DNA from 4 places in the Virgibacillus dokdonensis genome. Region 4 is predicted to be linked to each of the others. Evidence: riboswitches for the same ligand, from Rfam matches in the RefSeq annotation. Region 4 holds a riboswitch; each other region holds the start of a gene.

Region 1 (5,074 bases), on a different contig from region 4:
GTGGCATAGGATTTTTATGTTTCCTATTTTTCCAGCGCTTAAAGAATGAAATAACTGCAATACGACGTATAGAAAAAGAATTATAATATAAAGAATAGTGAGTTGTAGATGATGAAAGCCATTATAAAAATAGGTTTATTTCTAGTGTTATGTGTGTACGTACTCATATTATCAAAACTTGTCTTGTTTAAGTACCTTTCTTTGCATGAAATTTTAGCTCACTTTGCATTTCGTTATGAAGGGCCTACTTGGAATGAGCATAATTTAATTCCTTTTAAAACGATATTTTTCTATCTATTTTCTACAGATATCAATTTTTCTATAAGGGTTGAAAACTTGGTTGGTAATATCATTGGTTTTGCGCCTTTTGGCTTCCTTCTACCATCAATTTGGCGAAAATTTCAAAATCTAACCAACATTGTCCTTGCAACATTATGTTTAAGCTTTATGTTCGAGTTCGTGCAACTGAGTTTTAAATTTGGTAGCTTCGATGTAGATGATTTGCTGTTGAATACACTTGGAGGAGTAATTGGCTATCTACCTTTTTTACTATTTAATACGCTAATCAAGAATAAACAACAGCATAGGCTGGTGAACAGGAGAGGATTTAAATAAGACACTGAGATGCACTTTCAAAAGAGGAAAGTCCACAGTTCTTGTCGAATGATAAAAGTACTCCGTTTCTAAAAGTAATGAAGATGTCGATCTTGCTTCTGGTTAAAAGGAAATAAATAGGATAGATTAATATGCATCTGTACATCCATCATTTTTTCAACTTGTTTAAAAAAGATTATATGTTTATGCTAATGATTTTGGTAATCCTTCTATTTTCCTTCTTTATTTGGACAGGATTTCCGATTTTTGTTGTGGGAGTAGAAATAGCAAAGATAACGAGCAATGCAATATTCATTCACTTAGCTATCTGCTATCTCTGTATCAGCTGGATTATTAATCTTTTTAGTATATATGAAAAAATAAGGATAATAAAAGCAATCTTATTTATGGAAAGGAGATTCGACGTGGGTGCTGGGAATATGCGGTAGAAACTTGGACATTAGGGATCACTTCAGCTGATCGAGAGGAATCTGAAGATAAATTAAATGAATACGGAAAACAAGGTTGGGAATTAGTAAACGTTATTCCTCAGATTGGTGGGAGTATGGGGGATATTAGTGTGAACTTTAACCAAATCATTTTTAAAAGAAAAGCGATATAAAGAACGTAAAATATAAATAGATGTTCAAATCATATTTAAAGGAACTCCCCGTCACTGCTTTGATGGGGAGTTCCTCTCTAAATCAAAACTTGTCAGCGGATGATATTTTTAAAAATGCTTATCCAGCAACCCTCTAAGCCTTAGTTCGGTATTCTAAATTATGTTTTTTCAACGTTTTGTCAGTACCAAATAAAAAGTGTTTTTCCATATTTGGCGAGTATTTGGAATTAATCGTTTCTTTACCGACAGCTTCTGCAACAGCACGTAACATTGCAGGCGACGCGCCACAGCATAAGCCAATATAGTTCACACCGATGTCTTTTGCTTCTTTCGCCCAAGCGGCTAATTCGTAGCGGTTGTGATAAAGCGGATCAAGTGCCGTTGGGAATGTCGTTTCTGTAGGTAAATGGCAACTGCAACCTCCATCCGGCAAGTTGAAAAAGGTTGGGTGCGCCTCTGTTGTTCGATAAGGTATTGGTAGTGCCCCAACATAACCTTTGACTGTATCTCTTATTTTAGCTACAAAGGGCTGGATGGTATCAGGGCCACGGAAGCAATTCATTCCGACGACGAGCGCTCCTTTTTCAGATAATAATTGGCAAGCTTCCTCTACGGTATACCCGTCCCTTAGAATGTTTTCTCCCATAAGACCAAAAGTGATGACGGCTGGGAGTTCTTGTTTCGTAATTTCTTCTAAAGCGATTAGAGCTTCTTCATAATAATAAAATGTTTCTCCATTTACGAAATCAACACCTTCTTCTTTACACCATTGCACCATCTCGGCAAAAATGCTCCTTACTTGCTCTTTGGAAGCTGGGTCATTCGGATCGAAAATATTCGTGTTAGAAATGTTTCCAGCAACGAGTGCTTCTTCTACAGGATGTTCTTTGGCGACTTCTTTTGCTAGTTGAATGGCATTTCTGTTCAACGGCTCGAGCAATTCTTCCTTACCAATAATTCGCATCTTTTCTCTATTCCCATTGTAAGTAAACGCCAGTACGACGTCTGAGCCTGCATTCATAAAATCGCGATAAGCTTGTTTCAGAGCTTGTGGATTATCTAATGCGACTTCCGGTACAAAAGAACCTGCTTGTAAATACCCCCTGCGTTCTAATTCAAATAAATAACCTTCTCCCACAATAACCGTACCTTCCTGCAATCTTTGTTGTAAGCTGCGTTTCATCTTAAACTCCTCCTTTTATTTTGAAACCTTTGCTTTGTAAAAAATGTGGCACGAAGTATGTAGCAAGAGCTACGACTTCCGGATTTAATTCATGGAAAAATTACGCCCACCTTTCATTAAAAAATCGTTTTCTTAGTTGCTTCACCTATGTGAGCTTCCATCGTGAATTATTGGAACATAAAAACCCCCTTCTTATGAATAAGAAGAGGGTAGCTTCCAAATGTTGTCTCTTCTTATCTTCAAGCGTTACGCTTCTGGAATTAGCACAGTGCAAAAGATGCCTGTTGCTGGGGTATCATAGGGGCCAGTCCCTCCACCTCTCTGGATAAGATAAATCCTATAAAGTTGTGGAATAATAAAGATTTACAGTTGGCAATGTTTAAAAACGCCATTAAATTCACAGTGTGTAAAATCTTATCATTCAGAATATGAACTATACTATATACGAAAAAAATAAATGTCAACCTATTTCGAAAATATTTTATAGATTAGAAACTTCTGCGTCTAGTAGTGGATGAGAGCCAACATTTCATTTTCTATGATGTTTTTTTCATAAAAATACAACTTTTATTATAAAGTTCCGGCAAGCCCAAATTTAAAATGCCTGTAATGCGTTCTGCAAATCATGTTTTAAATCATTCACATGCTCTATTCCGACCGAAAAGCGTAATAAACAGTCATCAATGCCACGCTTGGTACGTTCATTAAGGGGAATATCCGCATGTGTTTGTGTCGCTGGATACGTGATAAAGCTTTCCACACCGCCTAGACTTTCGGCGAAGGTAATCAGTTGCATTTGCTGTAAAAAAGGGTCTACCCACTTGCTATCGTGTAAACGAAAAGATAACATACCACCTTTGCCAGGATAAAGCACCTCTTTTATTGCTTGGTGGTTGCTTAAAAAATGGGCTAATTCTCGGGCATTTGTTTCATGCTTTTCCATACGCAAGGAAAGCGTTTTTAACCCTCTAATTAACAGCCAACAATCAAATGGAGAAAGCACTGCCCCAGATGCATTATGCATCATAGCGAGTTGTTCACAAATCGGTTCATCGTTAGCAACTACTATGCCAGCCAATACATCATTGTGCCCGCCGATATACTTTGTTGCACTATGTAGAATAATATTAGCGCCAAGTTCTAAAGGGCGTTGCAAATATGGCGTAAGGAAGGTGTTGTCAACAATAAGTAATAGATTATATTTTTTAGTAAGGTGAGCGATGGAGGCAATATCTATTTCTTGCATTAAAGGGTTTGTCGGTGTTTCAATAAATATTGCTTTTGTTTTGTTAGATATGTTTGCTTCCGTTTCTTTGAAGTTGGTAAAAGGATCATAGCAGATCTTGAAATTGTATGCTTTGTTGTACTGTTCCAACAAACGATACGTTCCCCCGTAAATATCTGCTGAAACAATGATTTCATCACCAGCTTGAAAAAGGGAAAGTACAAGCTGGATAGCCGCCATGCCTGAACTACAAGCAAAGGCTTGCTTACCAGATTCTAAATGCGCAACACCTTCCTCTAACAGGCATCGGGTAGGGTTTTTTGTACGGCTATAATCATACCCGGTTGACTGCCCTATCCCATCATGTTTGAATGCAGTTGATAAATAAATAGGGGGATTAACTGCGCCAGTGCGAGCATCACTTCGATTTCCTAGTTGCACCATGTTTGTTTCACGCGTTTGTTGTAACATTTTATCATCTCCTTAAAAATGGTTACAAGGAGAGGATGCAAAAAACCTCTCCTTGAAATAAGAAGAGGTTTCCTAATATGTCGAAAAGGAGCTTCTTCTTATCTTCAAGCGCTATGCTTCTGGAATTGGCACAGTACCGCATGCGGTCTGTTGCCGAGGTATCAAAGGGCCAGTCCCTCCACCTCTCTGGATAAGAAAATGTCTATTGAATTTTAAAAGTTTGAATATTAGAATACAAGGAAAATGAATAAAAGTCAAGGGGATTTTTTAATCGATTTAGGCTTCCGATAAAATTTTTTTTTGCACTATAGGAAGGTATAAATTTTTTGGTTTATCGTATACGAAAAACAAAGGCTTTCGAAAGGCTTGGTGACAAGCCAAGTTTTCTAAGAACTACTATCAGTTAAATGTGGTTTCTACATAAATATTCCATGATGAACTCCGTGGTGTTCAAGGAGTTCATCATACTTACATGTTTTCCATTAACCGTTTAGCGATTTTTTGATAATCATCTTTATCAATGCCAGGTGCAAATTGTTCAGGAAGGTCTTCTAAATTAGGAACAGGGCCTCCTTTTGGTGTTCCTTCCTTGACGATTAGCTTCTCCCCATTCTCTGGATTGTCTCCTTTCCAAATTTGTCGGATATCGTTATAATCTCCCACATCATTCCACGTGTATAAAACATTTGCCAATCCTTGTTCTTCAAATTTTCGAGCATAATCAAACTTCGTGTTCGATAAATCAGGAATCGGGATAAGCTTTTTAACGTCAACGCCTGTTGCGATTTCTAATGCTTTCGCATAGGCTAGCACATGTGTACCTCCACGAACTAATAAGTAACCAATCATTTCTCTTGCTGTTTCATGTTCTGTCATTTCGTAAACGCGCATTTTATGTGTACGAGCGCCGACTTCAAGAAAGAAATTGTGTAGTAAATCTAAGACAAGATTGCCGCTACTAAAGACATTATCTCCTGTC
Region 2 (5,074 bases), on a different contig from region 4:
AAGTTCTTGTAAGACCTGGACATATAATGGTACAAATGTCTCCACAATTGTTGAAAACTCCTGCTCGTCATAACCCTTTGCCAGTTTTACAAATGTTACGGGGCCTAAAAGGACAGGCTTTCCATCAATATCTAGTTTTTCTTTAGCTTCTTGATAAAAAGTTAAAGCACGGTTCTCTACTAATGAAGGTGTGACATCATCTAATTCCGGAACAATATAATGGTAATTTGTGTTAAACCATTTCGTCATTTCAGAAGCGACGGTCCCACCTGTTCCACGTGCAATAGCGAAGTACGTGTGCTTATCTACTTTTCCACCAGTATAGTTAAAACGTTTCGGTACGATTCCAAACGTAACGGCTGTATCTAAAACATGGTCATATAAGGAAAAGTCATTTACCGGGATTAGATCGATTCCTTTTTCTTGTTGTTTTTTCAAATTACGTAAACGGATTTCTGTTGTTTTTTCAAATAATTCCGTCTCGGAAATAACTCCACTCCAAAAATTTTCTAGTGTTCTTTTCCACTCTCGATTTTCTCCAATTCTCGGATAACCAATATTCGAACTCTTTATTTTTGACATATATACTCCTCCATTTTTTATATGTGATCGAAAATCATGATTATTCACATTCTCTCTTGGGTTCTCAGGTTCTAGGATAGGTTAATGCATTTATTCTAAACGACTATTCTTTAGAATTTGATTTGTACTTACCCTTAAATCCTAAATTAATGTGAGGATAAGCTTGCTTTCACTCGCATAGAATTTGTTTTTTGATGAATATAGTTAACTAATTCGACGATCATATCATAGCGCATAAACGGAGTGATAAGATATATCCCGTAAAAATGTTCTAAAGCTGTATCAAGTAGCTCTTTCGAAATAGCTATACTTTCTTTTGTTGATTGTGCTCGATTTCCTTCTGCTGCTTTCATACGAGATCGAGCTTCATCTGTAAGCTTTATCCCCGGTACTTCATGGTGTAAAAATTCAGCATTCTTTGTAGACGTTAATGGCATAATTCCAATAAAAATCGGAGTATCTATATGTGAGGTCGCTTGTTTCAAAGCAATTATTTTATCTTTGCTATACATGGGTTGTGTCATGATGTAATCAGCACCACTTGCGATCTTTCTCTCCAATCGAGCAATCGCCTTTTCTACATTATTCACATTTGGACTAAAAGCTGCTCCTACGGTAAATGCAGTATGTTCTCTTAGAGAATGCCCAGAAAATGACATGCCTTGATTTCCTTTTTTAATTCGTTCAATTAATTTAAATGAATTCACATCAAACACGGATGTTGCTCCTGGAAAACTGCCAATTTTAGTTGGGTCGCCAGTTATTGCTAAAATTTCATGAATTCCTAAAATGTGCAATCCCATTAAATGCGACTGTAAGCCAATTAAATTACGGTCTCGGCAAGCTATATGGACTAACGGTTTGATTCCTTGCTCTTTAATAATCGTTGCAATAGCTGTATTACATATTCGCGGTGTTGCAAGCGAATTATCGGCAAGTGTTACTGCATCGATTCCAGCTTCTTTCAATGCTTGTATTCCCTGGTGGTATTCTGTCATATCTAAATGTTTGGGAGCATCTAATTCAACAATAATGGTATGTCGTTCTTTTGCTAATTCTGCCAGCGATTTTTCTTTTCGTTTCCTTTTTAACATCACCCTATCCTGCTTTGGAAAGTCTACCACTTTTTCAGTAATAGGATTAGTAGCATTCAAGCCCTCAGCTAATGCTTTAATATGGTTAGGTGTTGTTCCGCAACACCCTCCTACTAAACGAACTCCTTGCTCTCTTAATTGGCTGGCACACTCCCTAAAATAATCCGGTTCATTTTCGTAATAAAGTACACCATCGCGATAAGCAGGTAAGCTTGCATTTGGGTAAGCAGCTAAAAAAGCCCTTTTCGGTATAGGAACCGATTGTAAAGAGGTGATTATTTGCGACGGACCAAAACGACAGTTCACGCCAACGAGATCAGCACCTAAAGCTTCCAGTTGTTGTAATGCTTCAGCCAACGGTGTTCCATTTTCCAAAATCCCCGGAACATGCATCGATACATTTGCAATAATAGGGATTTTCGTTTCCTCCCGAGCAATTTCCAACACCATCTTTAATTCATCGAGATTATAATAAGTTTCTAAAATGAGCCCATCTACTCCCTCCAAAAGCAAACAATATAATTGTTCTCGGAAGCTTCGCTTAATTTCCTCTTTTGTTTCGTTTAAAGCTTGAACGCCATGAATACCGCCAATCCCCCCTACAATGGATACTCCTTTTTGCCGAGCTTCCTTTGCAATTTGCACAGCCTTTTGGTTGATCCTTTTCACCTGATCCTCCAACCCATATCGTGCTAATTTAATATAATTTGCACCATATGTATTTGTTTGAATGACTGTTGCTCCAGCATGAATATACGCTTCATGTACTTGTTGAACTTGATTTGGATGGGTTATGTTTAATTGTTCAAAACTTTGATCGATTCCATAGGAATAAAGCATCGTTCCCATAGCACCATCGGCAATTAAAATTTGATTTTGTAATTGTTGTAATAAGCTCATGTCGGTTTCTCCTCCTTTGCATCAAATCATCTGCTCATACTCATGATAGGTCTTACTAACAGTTCATGCGGAAAAATGGTTTTAACATAGTAAAAGGCATCTTTCACCTTATTAAATAATCGAAAAGGTAAAAGATGCCTTTAGTTGTCTAATCGGCATGTGCTTTATTTGGAATTTTGTAACGAATGATTGTTATTCATATTCGCAAACCGCTTTTTCTCCGTTATGTCAATTTGTGTAACCCTTCCAGCGTGTACAGTAATGACTACAGAACCGAAATCAATTGCATCTAAGCTTTTTCTTACATACTCCCATTGTACTTCATTCAATTTACCCATTTTCCCATCTTCCCTTCTCATGTTATTCAAAGTACAAGTAACCAAACTGGAACTTGTAAAAGCCTAGTGCCCTTGGAAGAAAAGCGCCTGTTCATAACAAAAAACCTCTTCCTTTTGATAAATAAGAAGAGGTGGATTATTTTATAAGTCTATCGCTCTTCTTATCTTTCAGGCATAATGCTTGCTGGAATTGGCACAGTACTTCAACAAAGTCTGTTGCCGAGGTTTCGCTGGGCCAGTCCCTCCACCTCTCTGGATAAGAAATCATCTAATATTAAATTTGTTTAATACTCTACACCGAAAGTGTATTATTGTCAATAATTTATTTATAAAATTTTTGCAAATATTAATACAAATAGGTTTTATACATACATTCTCGAAGCGCTTTTCAGACTTATTCATAGTTGTTCAATAGGATTAAACCTAATTCCATTAGCTGTCGAGCACACTTGTTTGAATATATATTAGATTTTTATGATTCCTTAACACCACCCACAAATTGACTTTTTTTGTTAGATTTTAAATCGTTAATGATAATTAGATTTAACTATCGTATAATGACCATATGAAGGTTGTGATAATTTACTTAATTTCTGTTTCACAAATACAAATGGAAGCAAATTTTTCTTTGATTCCTAGTCTCTCATGGACTAGGATACATGGTTCTAAAAATTTTCTAGGAAGCAGGTGAGTTTGATGTATACTGAAAAAGTATTGTCGTTAAGAAATTTATCCATGAGTTATGGAAGTAAAAGCGTATTAAATAACATTAATCTCGATGTATATGCTGGACAAATCATTGGGTATATTGGGCCTAACGGTGCGGGAAAGAGTACTACACTTAAAATCATGCTCGGGTTAATAGAAGAATATAGTGGGACGGTAGAACTTTTTGGAGTAGATATTGCTACAAGTGATTACTCCTACAAACGTAAAATTGGTTATGTCCCAGAAAATGCAGAGATCTATGATAATTTAACAGCTAATGAATATTTGACATTTATCGGTGAGCTTTACGGCATGGATAAAAATAAAGCGGCTGCTAAAGCTAAAAGCCTTATGCAACAATTTGACATGGAAGATGTTTTACATACACGTATTTCTTCTTTTTCTAAAGGAATGCGGCAAAAAGTATTACTTATTTCAAGCCTATTGCATAATCCCGATCTGATCTTTTTAGACGAACCACTAAATGGGCTTGATGCTAATAGTGTCATCATCATTAAAGACATCTTGGAACAGCTTGTTGCAGAAGGAAAGACCATTTTTTATTCCTCACATATTATGGAGGTTGTAGAAAAGATTAGCAATCGCATCGTCCTGCTTAAGGATGGAGAAATTGCAGCAGATGGTACATTTGAAGAATTGCGCGAACAAAATAAGCAAGGCTCTTTAGAAAGTATTTTCAACCAGATAACAGGATTTGATGAACATAAACAAACCGCAGAGAAGTTTGTTCAAATTGTAACTGATGGTGATAATCATGAGTAAATTCTCTTTAAAAATCCTTGATCTGCTACAACCTTTTTTCCATATGCTACGTATTGATTATCACATGATGCGTAAAATTCTTGAGACGAAGCTTACGATGGATGAGCGCAGAATACCGACAGTATTTGCTTCAAATGTATCAAATAAAAAAAAGGATAGCAATCAGTTTGTAAAATCATTATTTATTTATGTATTATACGGGGTCATGCTCGTTCCTTTTTTATTTTTTGGAGATAATTATATCTTCCAAATCAGCCTCATCTTTGGTATTTCCATGTTCATTTTAATGACATCCATGGTGTCTGATTTTTCCGCAGTACTTCTAGATGTTCGCGACAAAACAGTTCTCCATACGAAACCGATTGATTCGAGAACCATTAGCGCAGCAAAAATCACCCATGTTGCAATTTATATGAGTATGTTAACAGGCGCGTTTATTATCATTCCAGCTATCGTTATGTTATTTGTACATGGAATCGGTTATTTAATGCTTTTTTTAGTAGAAATTATTTTGTTAATACTGTTCATCATGACCATCACAGCACTCATATACATTTTTATTTTACGTTTTTTCAGTGGGGAGAAATTAAAGGATATTATTAACTATGTGCAAATCCTATTATCCGTAGGTATTGTTATCGGTTACCAAATTGTCGCTCGAGCTTTTGA
Region 3 (5,074 bases), on a different contig from region 4:
TTTTTGCGTTTCCAATATAACGTTCACGCAATGGGGTTGTTCCACGGTCGAGAAAACTTTTACCTTTCACTCCTTCAGGTAGTACAGCAGAAACTCGTTTCAGCAACCCTTTCATGAAAGAAGGCATTTTATCAAAATACTTTAATGAATCCGGTTCACGATAAATATTGTAGCCGCCAAAGAGTTCATCAGAGCCTTCTCCAGATAAAACCACTGTTACATGCTTTCTAGCTTCTCTAGAAACAAAATATAACGGTACACAAGATGGATCAGCCAATGGATCGTCCATATGCCACATAATCTTTGGTAAATGATCTATATATTCTTGAGGGGAAATCATGTAGGAAATGTTCTCTACATTTAATTTATCTGCTGTTTCTTTGGCCACATCAACTTCAGAATATCCATCGCGTTCAAAACCGACAGAAAATGTTTTTATTGCTGGATTAAATTCTTTTGCAATGGAGACAATTAACGTTGAATCGATTCCTCCAGATAAAAATGAACCTACTGGAACATCACTGCGCATATGCACATTTACTGAATCATACATGACGTCTTGAATTTTTTTAATCCAGTCCTGCTTTTCACGAAGTACAGGATGGAAAGTTGCATGCCAATAACGCGTAAATTGGATAGGCTGTCCAGGTTTTTTAATAAAATAATGCCCTGGTTCTACTTTTTTTATGCCAGCAGTCATCGTCATTGGTTCAGGTACGTATTGAAAGCTCAAATAATGCTGTAGCGCATCTTTGTCTACTTTTTCTTGTTCCATCATAAGTGTGATGCTTTTTTTCTCAGAAGCAAATGTGGTCCCGAAGGAATTTTCATAATAAAAGAGCGGCTTAATTCCAAAAGGATCACGAGCTCCATACAATTGCTCCGTCTCTTTATCCCACACAAGAATGGAGAACATGCCTCTTAAATGCTGAAAAGCCTCCTCTTTATGTTTTGCAAATAAAGCTGCAATTACTTCTGTATCTGAATCCGTTTGAAATGCATAACCTTCTGCAAGTAATTGTTTACGCAATTCAATATAATTATAAATTTCACCATTAAAAACTAACCATATTTGTTCATCATTATAACTTAATGGCTGGGAGCCACTTTCAATATCTATAATACTCAAACGTCGGAACCCCAAGGAAATATAAGAATCGAAATAGTATCCTTCATCATCTGGTCCTCGATGAGTGATCAAATTATTTTGCTGTTTAAATAGTTCTACTTCTTGTTCTGTTCGTTCTACAGGATTATCAAATAACATTCCGATAAAACCACACATAGCTGTCTACCTTCTCTCATTAAATATAGTAACGTATGGTACGAATCATTTTTTCATTACTATCATACCACACCAAACGTTCGTTAAAAACTTTTAGAAAAACTTGGTATGTGTCAAATTTTTCTCGACATAATTATAACCTCTATCTTTCCAGCACTCTATTTATGTACACTTTTAGTGACCGCTACGAAAAAACACTACGCTTTCCTTGGGCTGGCGCTCAGCCTCCTAAAAAGATTGCTTTTTTTCTATGGGGGCTTCCCGCTGCGCTTTCCCACAGGACAAGGAAAGTTACGTCAGCGAAACATTGCAATCATTTTCGAGGAGTCTCCCGTGTTATCCTCCGCTAGCTTAACAGCATCAACTATCATTCCCCAAACTTCCACTTAACGGGATGGAAAATCTTACAACTACCCCACTATCGCTTGCTGGTCTGCTCATTTCTGTCACCTTTTACAAACCAAGAACCTGAGAATAAAGCAGGGTATTATCGAAAACTCTTTCTTACCTTTCCTTACAGTAAAACAAAAACATGACCTCTCCAGCGACCGAAAAGTCATGCCCTTGCTCACTCTACTGCTGTTCTTTTACTAATGCAATTAATTCTTCTACTTTGTCCGTTTTTTCCCAAGGAAATACAACATCTGTACGCCCAAAGTGACCATATGCAGCTGTATTTCTAAATATTGGCTTTTGTAAATCAAGCATATGAATAATCCCAGCAGGACGAAGGTCGAACAACTTCCTCACAGCTTGAACCAATACTTCTTCACGAACGATTCCTGTTCCGAACGTATCAATAGCAATTGACACCGGTTCTGCTACACCAATCGCATAAGCAAGTTGAACTTCACAACTCTTAGCTAATTTTGCAGCGACAATGTTTTTTGCAACATACCTTGCTGCATAAGCGGCAGAACGATCTACTTTCGTTGCATCCTTACCACTAAATGCCCCCCCGCCATGTCGTGCATAACCACCATACGTATCCACGATAATTTTTCTTCCAGTTAAACCTGCATCACCTTGTGGGCCACCTATTACAAATCGCCCAGTTGGATTGATAAAGTATTTTGTTGTTTCATCTAACAAATGTGCTGGGACTACTGGAAAAATAACATGCTTTAATAAATCTTTTTCAATTTGTTCCACAGTTGCATCTTGATGGTGTTGCGTGGAAATAACGATGGTATCAACTCGAATAGGCTGCCCATCTTCTCCATATTCTACGGTTACTTGTGTTTTTCCATCTGGTCTCAAGTAATCCAAGATACGCCTTTTACGGACATCTGACAATCGTTTAGCTAACTTATGTGCTAAAGAAATCGGTAGTGGCATTAATTCTTCCGTTTGATCGCAAGCAAATCCAAACATTAAACCTTGGTCACCAGCTCCAATAGCATCAATTTCTTCCTCGCTCATTCGTCCCTGTCTTGCTTCCAATGCCTTATTTACGCCTCCAGCAATGTCTGGAGATTGCTCATCTATTGCCGTTAATACAGCACAAGTTTTAGCATCAAAACCAAACTTTGCTCGCGTATAACCTATCTCCTCAACCGTTTTTCGTACGACTGCTGGGATGTCAACATAAGTAGTCGTAGATATTTCACCTGCCACTAATACAAGACCTGTCGTAACGGTTGTCTCGCATGCAACACGAGCATAAGGGTCCGATTGTAATATTTCATCTAAGATAGCATCAGAAATTTGATCTGATATTTTATCAGGATGACCTTCTGTTACAGATTCAGAAGTAAATAAACGTCGATTCGTAGCCATTTTGCTACTTCCTCCTTTAAAATCAGATACGGAACTCTATATAACGTGAAAATTTACTTAACTGGATGTTTTCTCTGACACACGATAAACAAAAGAAATCTAAAATGATCATTATTATAAGATATGCATATATAATGACAAGAACAAACACTTCTAGTTATCCTGCGCTAGATTACCTGTATACATTTAACAATAGAAAAGCTTGGCTTAAACGCCAAGTTCCTATGGCGAAAGCGGTAGTCTTCCTTATACTATAAGCCCTAATTTTATACTTTTCTACAGTATAAAAAATCCCTTCCTGCTTATCATGAGGAAAGGGAATAGCGATCCTTTCGCTCTTATTGTTCAAGGTTTCGTATGACCTTGCATCAGGTTAGCACCTTTTCACAAATGTGTGATGGTTGCTGGGTTTCTTAGGGACTGTCCCTCCACCAACTCTGAATAAGAGATCCGTTCGCAATTCAGCTTACCTAAATAGTAGGTTCCTGTCAATTAATTTGGGTGTATTTTCAATCACTTTACCCACATACTATTAGAAAAACTTAGCTCGTCACCCAGTCTTATGAAGAAAGCCTTTGTTTTCTTTTATTATATAAACCCTAAAAATTTATACTTTCCTATAGTATAAGAAACACCAGAGAGGCATACTAATTCTTCTTTAATTTTTTATATTTTATCATATTTAGTATGGACTATTTGAATAAATGTGTTATACTATTTACAGATTAAACACATGAACATGAATAAATTTGAGTTAAAAGGCAGGTATTTTTAATGAAAACGGTAGAAAAATCATTTGTAACCGAATTATATGCACATCCTTATTTGTTGTCGAATTTATCTGTACCACAACTTGTAGAAAAAATTTTAGCTAGAAAAGAAGGAAAGTTATCAGCAACTGGAGCTGTTCAATCTGAAACAGGAGCTTATACTGGTCGCTCTCCTAAAGATAAATTTATTGTAAAAGATGAAATGAGCGAAAAGTATGTTGATTGGGGAACGGTAAATCGTTCTGTTAGCGAAGAGACTTTCAATAAGCTTTATCAAAAAGTCGTTGCCTATTTAAAAAACAAGTCGGAAATCTTTCATTTTAAAGGATATGCTGGAGCAGACCATGAATACCGTCTTCCTTTGCAAGTGATTAATGAATATGCATGGCACAATCTCTTTGCCAGACAATTATTTATCACACCTACGAAGGAAGAACTAGAAAAGCATCAGCCAGAATTTACTGTTATATCTGCACCAACATTTAAAGCTAACCCAAAAGTAGACGGTACAAATTCAGAAGCATTTATTCTTGTATCATTTAAACAACGTATTGTATTAATAGGCGGAACCGAGTATGCTGGTGAAATTAAAAAATCTATTTTTTCCGTTATGAACTATTTATTGCCACAACGTAATGTATTATCGATGCATTGCTCTGCTAACGTAGGTAATGAAGGTGACGTTGCCTTATTTTTTGGTTTGTCAGGAACAGGAAAAACTACGTTATCCGCTGACCCATATCGTCGTCTAATTGGTGATGATGAGCACGGTTGGGGGCCTAATGGTGTATTTAATATAGAGGGCGGATGTTACGCTAAATGTATCAATCTATCGCAGGAAAAGGAACCACAAATTTATGATGCCATTAAATTTGGTACAGTATTAGAAAACGTCGTATTGGATGAACAATCTAGAATTCCTGATTATGATAACACAATCTTAACAGAAAACACACGCGCAGCATATCCGTTAGAGAACATGGATAATATTGCAATTCCTAGTATGGCAGGACACCCAAATACAATTATTTTTCTAACTGCAGATGCGTCCGGAACATTGCCTCCAATTAGTAAATTAACAAAAGAACAGGCTATGTATCACTTTCTAAGTGGCTATACGAGTAAACTAGCAGGTACAGAAAGAGGTGTAACAGAACCACAGGCGACCTTTTCAGCTTGTTTCGGTTCTCCGTTCCTCCCGTTAGCACCATCTAAATATGCCGCTATGCTGGGGGAGAAA
Region 4 (5,074 bases):
GTCTTTTATAAAGGACTTGGTGCAAGATTAGAGCGTGCATTATGGAACCTGATGTTAGATTTCCATGTGGATGAACATGGCTATGAAGAAATGTTGCCACCACAAATTGTGAATCGAACTAGTATGACTGGGACAGGGCAATTACCAAAATTTGCAGAAGACGCCTTTAAACTAGAAGAATGGGATTATTATTTAGCTCCGACTGCAGAAGTGCCAGTAACAAATTATTATCGTGATGATATTTTAAAGATAGATGATTTACCGAAAAAATTTGCTGCATTTAGTAGCTGCTTTCGTTCTGAAGCAGGATCTGCTGGAAGAGACACAAGAGGTCTGATTCGTCAGCATCAATTTAATAAAGTCGAGCTTGTCCATTTTGTTAAACCTGAAGATTCCTATGAAACATTGGAAGTGTTAACAAATCATGCAGAGAAAATATTACAGTTATTAGAGCTTCCTTATCGTGTGATGAGTATGTGTACAGGAGATTTAGGCTTTACAGCAGCTAAGAAGTACGATATCGAAGTATGGATCCCTAGTCAGCATACGTATCGGGAAATTTCTTCTTGCTCTAATTTTGAAGACTTCCAGGCAAGACGTGCCAATATCCGTTTTCGTAGAGAAGCAAAAGCAAAACCAGAATTTGTGCATACATTAAACGGCTCTGGATTGGCTATTGGTCGAACTGTTGCAGCTATTTTGGAAAATTACCAGCAAGAGGATGGAACGGTTGTTATTCCAAAAGCATTGCGTCCATATATGGGAGGAAAAAAGGTCATTCAATAAGCCAATTCAAACATTTACTGTGAGTCAAATGGTAAATAGAAGAGCAAAGTCGCATTTTGGGCTTATTGACGAAGGCTGGAACAACGGTTCATGCATCTTTTTTTTAAAAGGAACATAGTCTGAAAGATAACAGGAAACATCCGCGGATAAAATTTTTATCGCAATAAAGGCTTGGCGATAGCCCATTTTTTCTAAAAATCTGTTTGACAAGTAAAGGAAACCGTAGTATGATATAACACAATATCTTGATCAAAAATAAATATAATATTTCTTCTTATTCAGAGAGGTGGAGGGAATTGGCCCTTAGAAGCCTCGGCAGCGGACTCGTAAGTAGTACTGTGCTAAATCCAACAAGCAAGCATGCTTGAAAAATAAGAAGCGGAAACCAATAGATTGGAAATCCCTTCTTATTTGTATAAGGAGGGATTTCTTTTTACGCAATAGGAAAGGGTGGAATTTTCAGAGTTTATAACTTAAGCAAAACGGTGGTGTTACCGCCAAAAAATAACATACTTCTTATCTAGAGAGGTGGAGGGACTGGCCCATAGAAGCCTCGGCAGCGGACTCATATGAGTACTGTGCCAAATCCAGCAAACAAGTAGTTTGAAAGATAAGAAGAGGATATGTATAAAAAATACCTCTTCTTATGGAAGGGGTATTTTTTATACTATAGGAAAGCATAAAAGTTTAAAGGTTTATAGTATAAGAACATCTTTGTTATTTTTGGAAAAGCTAGATCCATGGAATTGTTTCACATGGAACAATTGCCATACAAAGCGATTTTAAGTGAAAAAGAATGGGGGATTGGTTCAATGATTATATTTGATCAGGTAACGAAAGTGTATGAAGGAAAAGGTGAATCTGTTAAAGCATTGCACAACGTGGATTTACAGGTAAAAAAAGGAGAAATATATGGTGTGATTGGATTTAGTGGTGCAGGAAAAAGCTCGCTCATACGCTGTGTGAATGCTTTAGAACGTCCGTCATCTGGAAGAGTAATCATAGATGGAAAGGATCTCTTACAATTAACTGCAAAAGAAGTACGTGAAGCAAAACGGAATATCGGTATGATTTTTCAACATTTTAATCTTTTACATTCAAAAACAGTGTTTACGAATGTAGCGATGCCTCTACTAGTGGCAAAACGTCCTAAAGAGGAAGTGAGAAAAAGAGTATTAGAGTTACTCGCTTTTGTTGGTTTAGAAGATAAAGCAAACAGTTACCCCGATCAGCTATCTGGAGGGCAAAAACAACGCGTAGGGATAGCTCGTGCTTTAGTTACGAATCCGAAAGTGCTTTTATGTGATGAGGCAACATCTGCACTTGACCCAGAAACAACAAAATCTATTTTGCAACTGTTAAAACAGGTAAATCAGGCATATGGAGTGACGATTTTAATGATTACGCATGAGATGGGTGCCATCAAAGCGATTTGTGATCGGGTTGGTGTTTTAGATCAAGGAAAAATAGTGGAGTCGGGCAGTGTATTTCAAGTATTTTCAAAACCAAAAACAGCGATTGCTGCTAAGTTTGTACGTTCTGTGATGAATGACCATATACCGGAGTCGATTTATGCGTTACTTCGTGAACAGCGAGAAGACCGGCATATATATCGCATTGTGTTTGTCGGTAATAGTGCAGGCGAGCCTTTATTATCACAAGTTGCTAAAACGTATACCGTAGATGTCAATATACTGTATGGCAGCATTACAGAAATACAAGGGATTCCTTTTGGCAATTTAATCGTTCAATTTTCAGGTACAGAGAAGGAGATGAAACGAGCTTTGCTACATATTCATCAACAAAAGGTTACTGTAAAGGAAGTGTTAGCAGATGTTAGTTGATCAAGAACAACTCTTACAAGCTTTATGGGAAACGGTCGTCATGGTCGGCGTATCATTAATTTTCTCTTTTCTTATCGGACTTGTATTAGGTGTTTTATTAGTCGTATCGAGAAAGGGGCATCTTTGGGAAAATAAAATTATTTTCACTATATTAAACACAGGAATAAATATATTTCGTTCTATTCCATTTATTATTTTGATGGTAGCCGTTATTCCATTCACAAGGCTGATTGTTGGAACTTCGATTGGAACAGCTGCTGCAATTGTACCAATGATATTATTTGCTGGCCCTTATATTGCTAGATTAATAGAAAACTCGTTACTGGAAGTTGACCCAGGGGTTATAGAAGCAGCACAAGCAATGGGGGCAACGCCATGGCAGATTATGACTCGTTTTCTTTTACCAGAAGCACGAAGTTCGTTATTACTAGGCATAACGATTGCAACAATTGGTTTAGTAGGAGCTTCTGCAATGGCTGGAGCAGTTGGTGGAGGAGGCCTGGGTGATTTAGCTATTACATATGGCTACCAACGTTTTGACACGGTCGTGATGTTCCTTACTGTAGGGATCCTTATCATCATGGTACAAGGATTACAGTCCCTCGGAAACTACCTAGCCAGACGAGTGCGACGAAGATAATAAGGTTTACTGGGAACGTGGTAGGATATGCTTAGAGGAATACGTAGTAAGAATGAAAACAGGTGGATGAGTAAAAAACGCCTGAAAATATATACGAGGAGAGTTTTTTATGAAAAGATTAGCAGCTTTATTTTTCCTATTGATTCCATTAATTATTATTAGCGCTTGTTCTAGCAGTGAAGCTAGTTCCACGGTGAAAGTTGGTATTAGCGGTTCTGATACGACGATTTGGGATTATGTAGCGGAAAAAGCTAAGGATGAAGGGATAAACGTAGAAATTGTTCGTTTCTCCGATTATGTGCAACCTAATTTGGCTTTAGCAGAAGGAGAGATTGATGCAAATGCATTCCAAACGGTTTCTTATTTTGATGCGTTTATAAAAGAACATGATTTAGATTTAACACCAATTGCCACGACGGTCATTGCTCCAATGGGGTTATATTCGGAAAAACATGGTACCACAGAGGACATACCTAAAGGAGGGACGATTGCTTTAGCAAAAGAAGCTACCAATATGGGAAGAGGTTTATTATTATTACAGGACGCAGGTTTGATTAAATTAGCGGAAGACTTCGATGGCAATGGTGCTTTAGATAAAATCATTGACAACCCAAGAAATCTGCAATTTGAATTACTTGTTGCTGGGCAAACGCCAAGAGTCCTTCCTGATGTGGATGCTTCAATTATAAACAATGGAATAGCCGTAGACGCAGGATTAAGTCCATTAAAAGATGCTATATATCATGAGGATGAAACAGCTACAGCCTATATTAACATTATTGCTGTTCAGGAAAAGAATAAAGATGACCAAGTATTGACGAAGCTGGCAGAGATTTACCAAACCGAAGATGTAGCTAAATTTATTGAAAAAGAACGTGACGGAAATTCTATTCCAACTTTTGTGCCATTAAGTGAAATTGGCTACTAAATTTAAAATGAGGTGATAATAATGACGTTTACTACAGAAACGACAACGATTTGGAAACAGGAAATAGCAAAAAATATAGCGGCTAATAAGGAAAGATATATTCAGATTAGTCATGATATCCATGCTCATCCTGAAATTGGAAATCAAGAAACATATGCTGCTAAAACATTAACAGATATTTTAGTGGAAAATGGCTTTGATGTTCAATTGGATGTGGCAGGGCATGCTACTGCGTTTATCGCTAGAAAGAAAAGTGCTTTGGACGGAAGGAGAATTGCGTTTTTAGCGGAATATGATGCTTTACCAGAGATCGGTCATGCATGTGGTCATAATATCATTGGTACGTTAAGTGTTGGTGCTGCCATTGGTTTAAGTCAAGTAATCGATGAAGTAGGTGGTGAAGTAGTAGTCTTTGGAACGCCTGCTGAAGAAGGTGGACCGAATGGCAGTGCAAAAGGCAGCTTTGTTAAAGCTAAAATTACAGAAAGCATTGATGCAGCCCTTATGCTTCATCCTGGTGCAGATACACGGCTGACAGGTCCTACATTGGCAGTAGATCCGCTCGACTTTGAATTTTTTGGTAAAACTGCTCATGCTTCTGCGCATCCAGATCAAGGAATTAATGCGTTAGATGGGGTTATTCAATTGTTTAATGGCATCAATGCTTTACGTCAACATGTTTCAAACGATGTACGGATACATGGCATTATTACAGATGGCGGTGACGCTCCTAACGTTGTACCTGATTATGCGAAAGCTCGATTTTTCATTCGTGCAAGAACAAGGGAAGGTTTGAATCAAGTTACGGAGCGAGTAAAAGCAATTGCAGAGGGTGCTGCTTTAACAACAGGAGCCAAAGTAAAAGTATCTCCATTT

What was found. A riboswitch is a leader RNA that binds a small molecule or an ion and turns the genes downstream of it on or off. The one in region 4 is predicted to bind S-adenosylmethionine.
Region 1: linked by a shared signal. The riboswitch ahead of B2C77_RS05100 (homocysteine S-methyltransferase family protein) and the one ahead of B2C77_RS01625 (methionine ABC transporter ATP-binding protein) in region 4 are both predicted to bind S-adenosylmethionine.
Region 2: linked by a shared signal. The riboswitch ahead of B2C77_RS19790 (YezD family protein) and the one ahead of B2C77_RS01625 (methionine ABC transporter ATP-binding protein) in region 4 are both predicted to bind S-adenosylmethionine.
Region 3: linked by a shared signal. The riboswitch ahead of metK (methionine adenosyltransferase) and the one ahead of B2C77_RS01625 (methionine ABC transporter ATP-binding protein) in region 4 are both predicted to bind S-adenosylmethionine.

The regions. Positions count from the first base shown of each region.
Region 1 covers NZ_LT745763.1:717,196-722,269, forward strand. Annotated here, with positions in the region: gene B2C77_RS05080 (VanZ family protein) at 1-86, shown strand, start outside; gene B2C77_RS05085 (VanZ family protein) at 109-615, shown strand; gene B2C77_RS22470 (DUF4177 domain-containing protein) at 1,013-1,216, shown strand; gene B2C77_RS05100 (homocysteine S-methyltransferase family protein) at 1,350-2,399, opposite strand; SAM riboswitch class I at 2,630-2,731, opposite strand; gene B2C77_RS05105 (methionine biosynthesis PLP-dependent protein) at 2,995-4,095, opposite strand; SAM riboswitch class I at 4,191-4,292, opposite strand; gene B2C77_RS05110 (manganese catalase family protein) at 4,564-5,074, opposite strand, start outside.
Region 2 covers NZ_LT745763.1:3,924,943-3,930,016, forward strand. Annotated here, with positions in the region: gene metE (5-methyltetrahydropteroyltriglutamate--homocysteine S-methyltransferase) at 1-582, opposite strand, end outside; gene B2C77_RS19785 (bifunctional homocysteine S-methyltransferase/methylenetetrahydrofolate reductase) at 729-2,576, opposite strand; gene B2C77_RS19790 (YezD family protein) at 2,741-2,914, opposite strand; SAM riboswitch class I at 3,073-3,177, opposite strand; gene B2C77_RS19795 (ABC transporter ATP-binding protein) at 3,611-4,405, shown strand; gene B2C77_RS19800 (hypothetical protein) at 4,398-5,074, shown strand, end outside.
Region 3 covers NZ_LT745763.1:1,478,161-1,483,234, reverse strand. Annotated here, with positions in the region: gene asnB (asparagine synthase (glutamine-hydrolyzing)) at 1-1,285, opposite strand, end outside; gene metK (methionine adenosyltransferase) at 1,859-3,064, opposite strand; SAM riboswitch class I at 3,400-3,512, opposite strand; gene pckA (phosphoenolpyruvate carboxykinase (ATP)) at 3,839-5,074, shown strand, end outside.
Region 4 covers NZ_LT745762.1:269,934-275,007, forward strand. Annotated here, with positions in the region: gene serS (serine--tRNA ligase) at 1-786, shown strand, start outside; SAM riboswitch class I at 1,058-1,164, shown strand; SAM riboswitch class I at 1,300-1,403, shown strand; gene B2C77_RS01625 (methionine ABC transporter ATP-binding protein) at 1,599-2,630, shown strand; gene B2C77_RS01630 (methionine ABC transporter permease) at 2,620-3,270, shown strand; gene B2C77_RS01635 (MetQ/NlpA family ABC transporter substrate-binding protein) at 3,380-4,198, shown strand; gene B2C77_RS01640 (M20 family metallopeptidase) at 4,220-5,074, shown strand, end outside.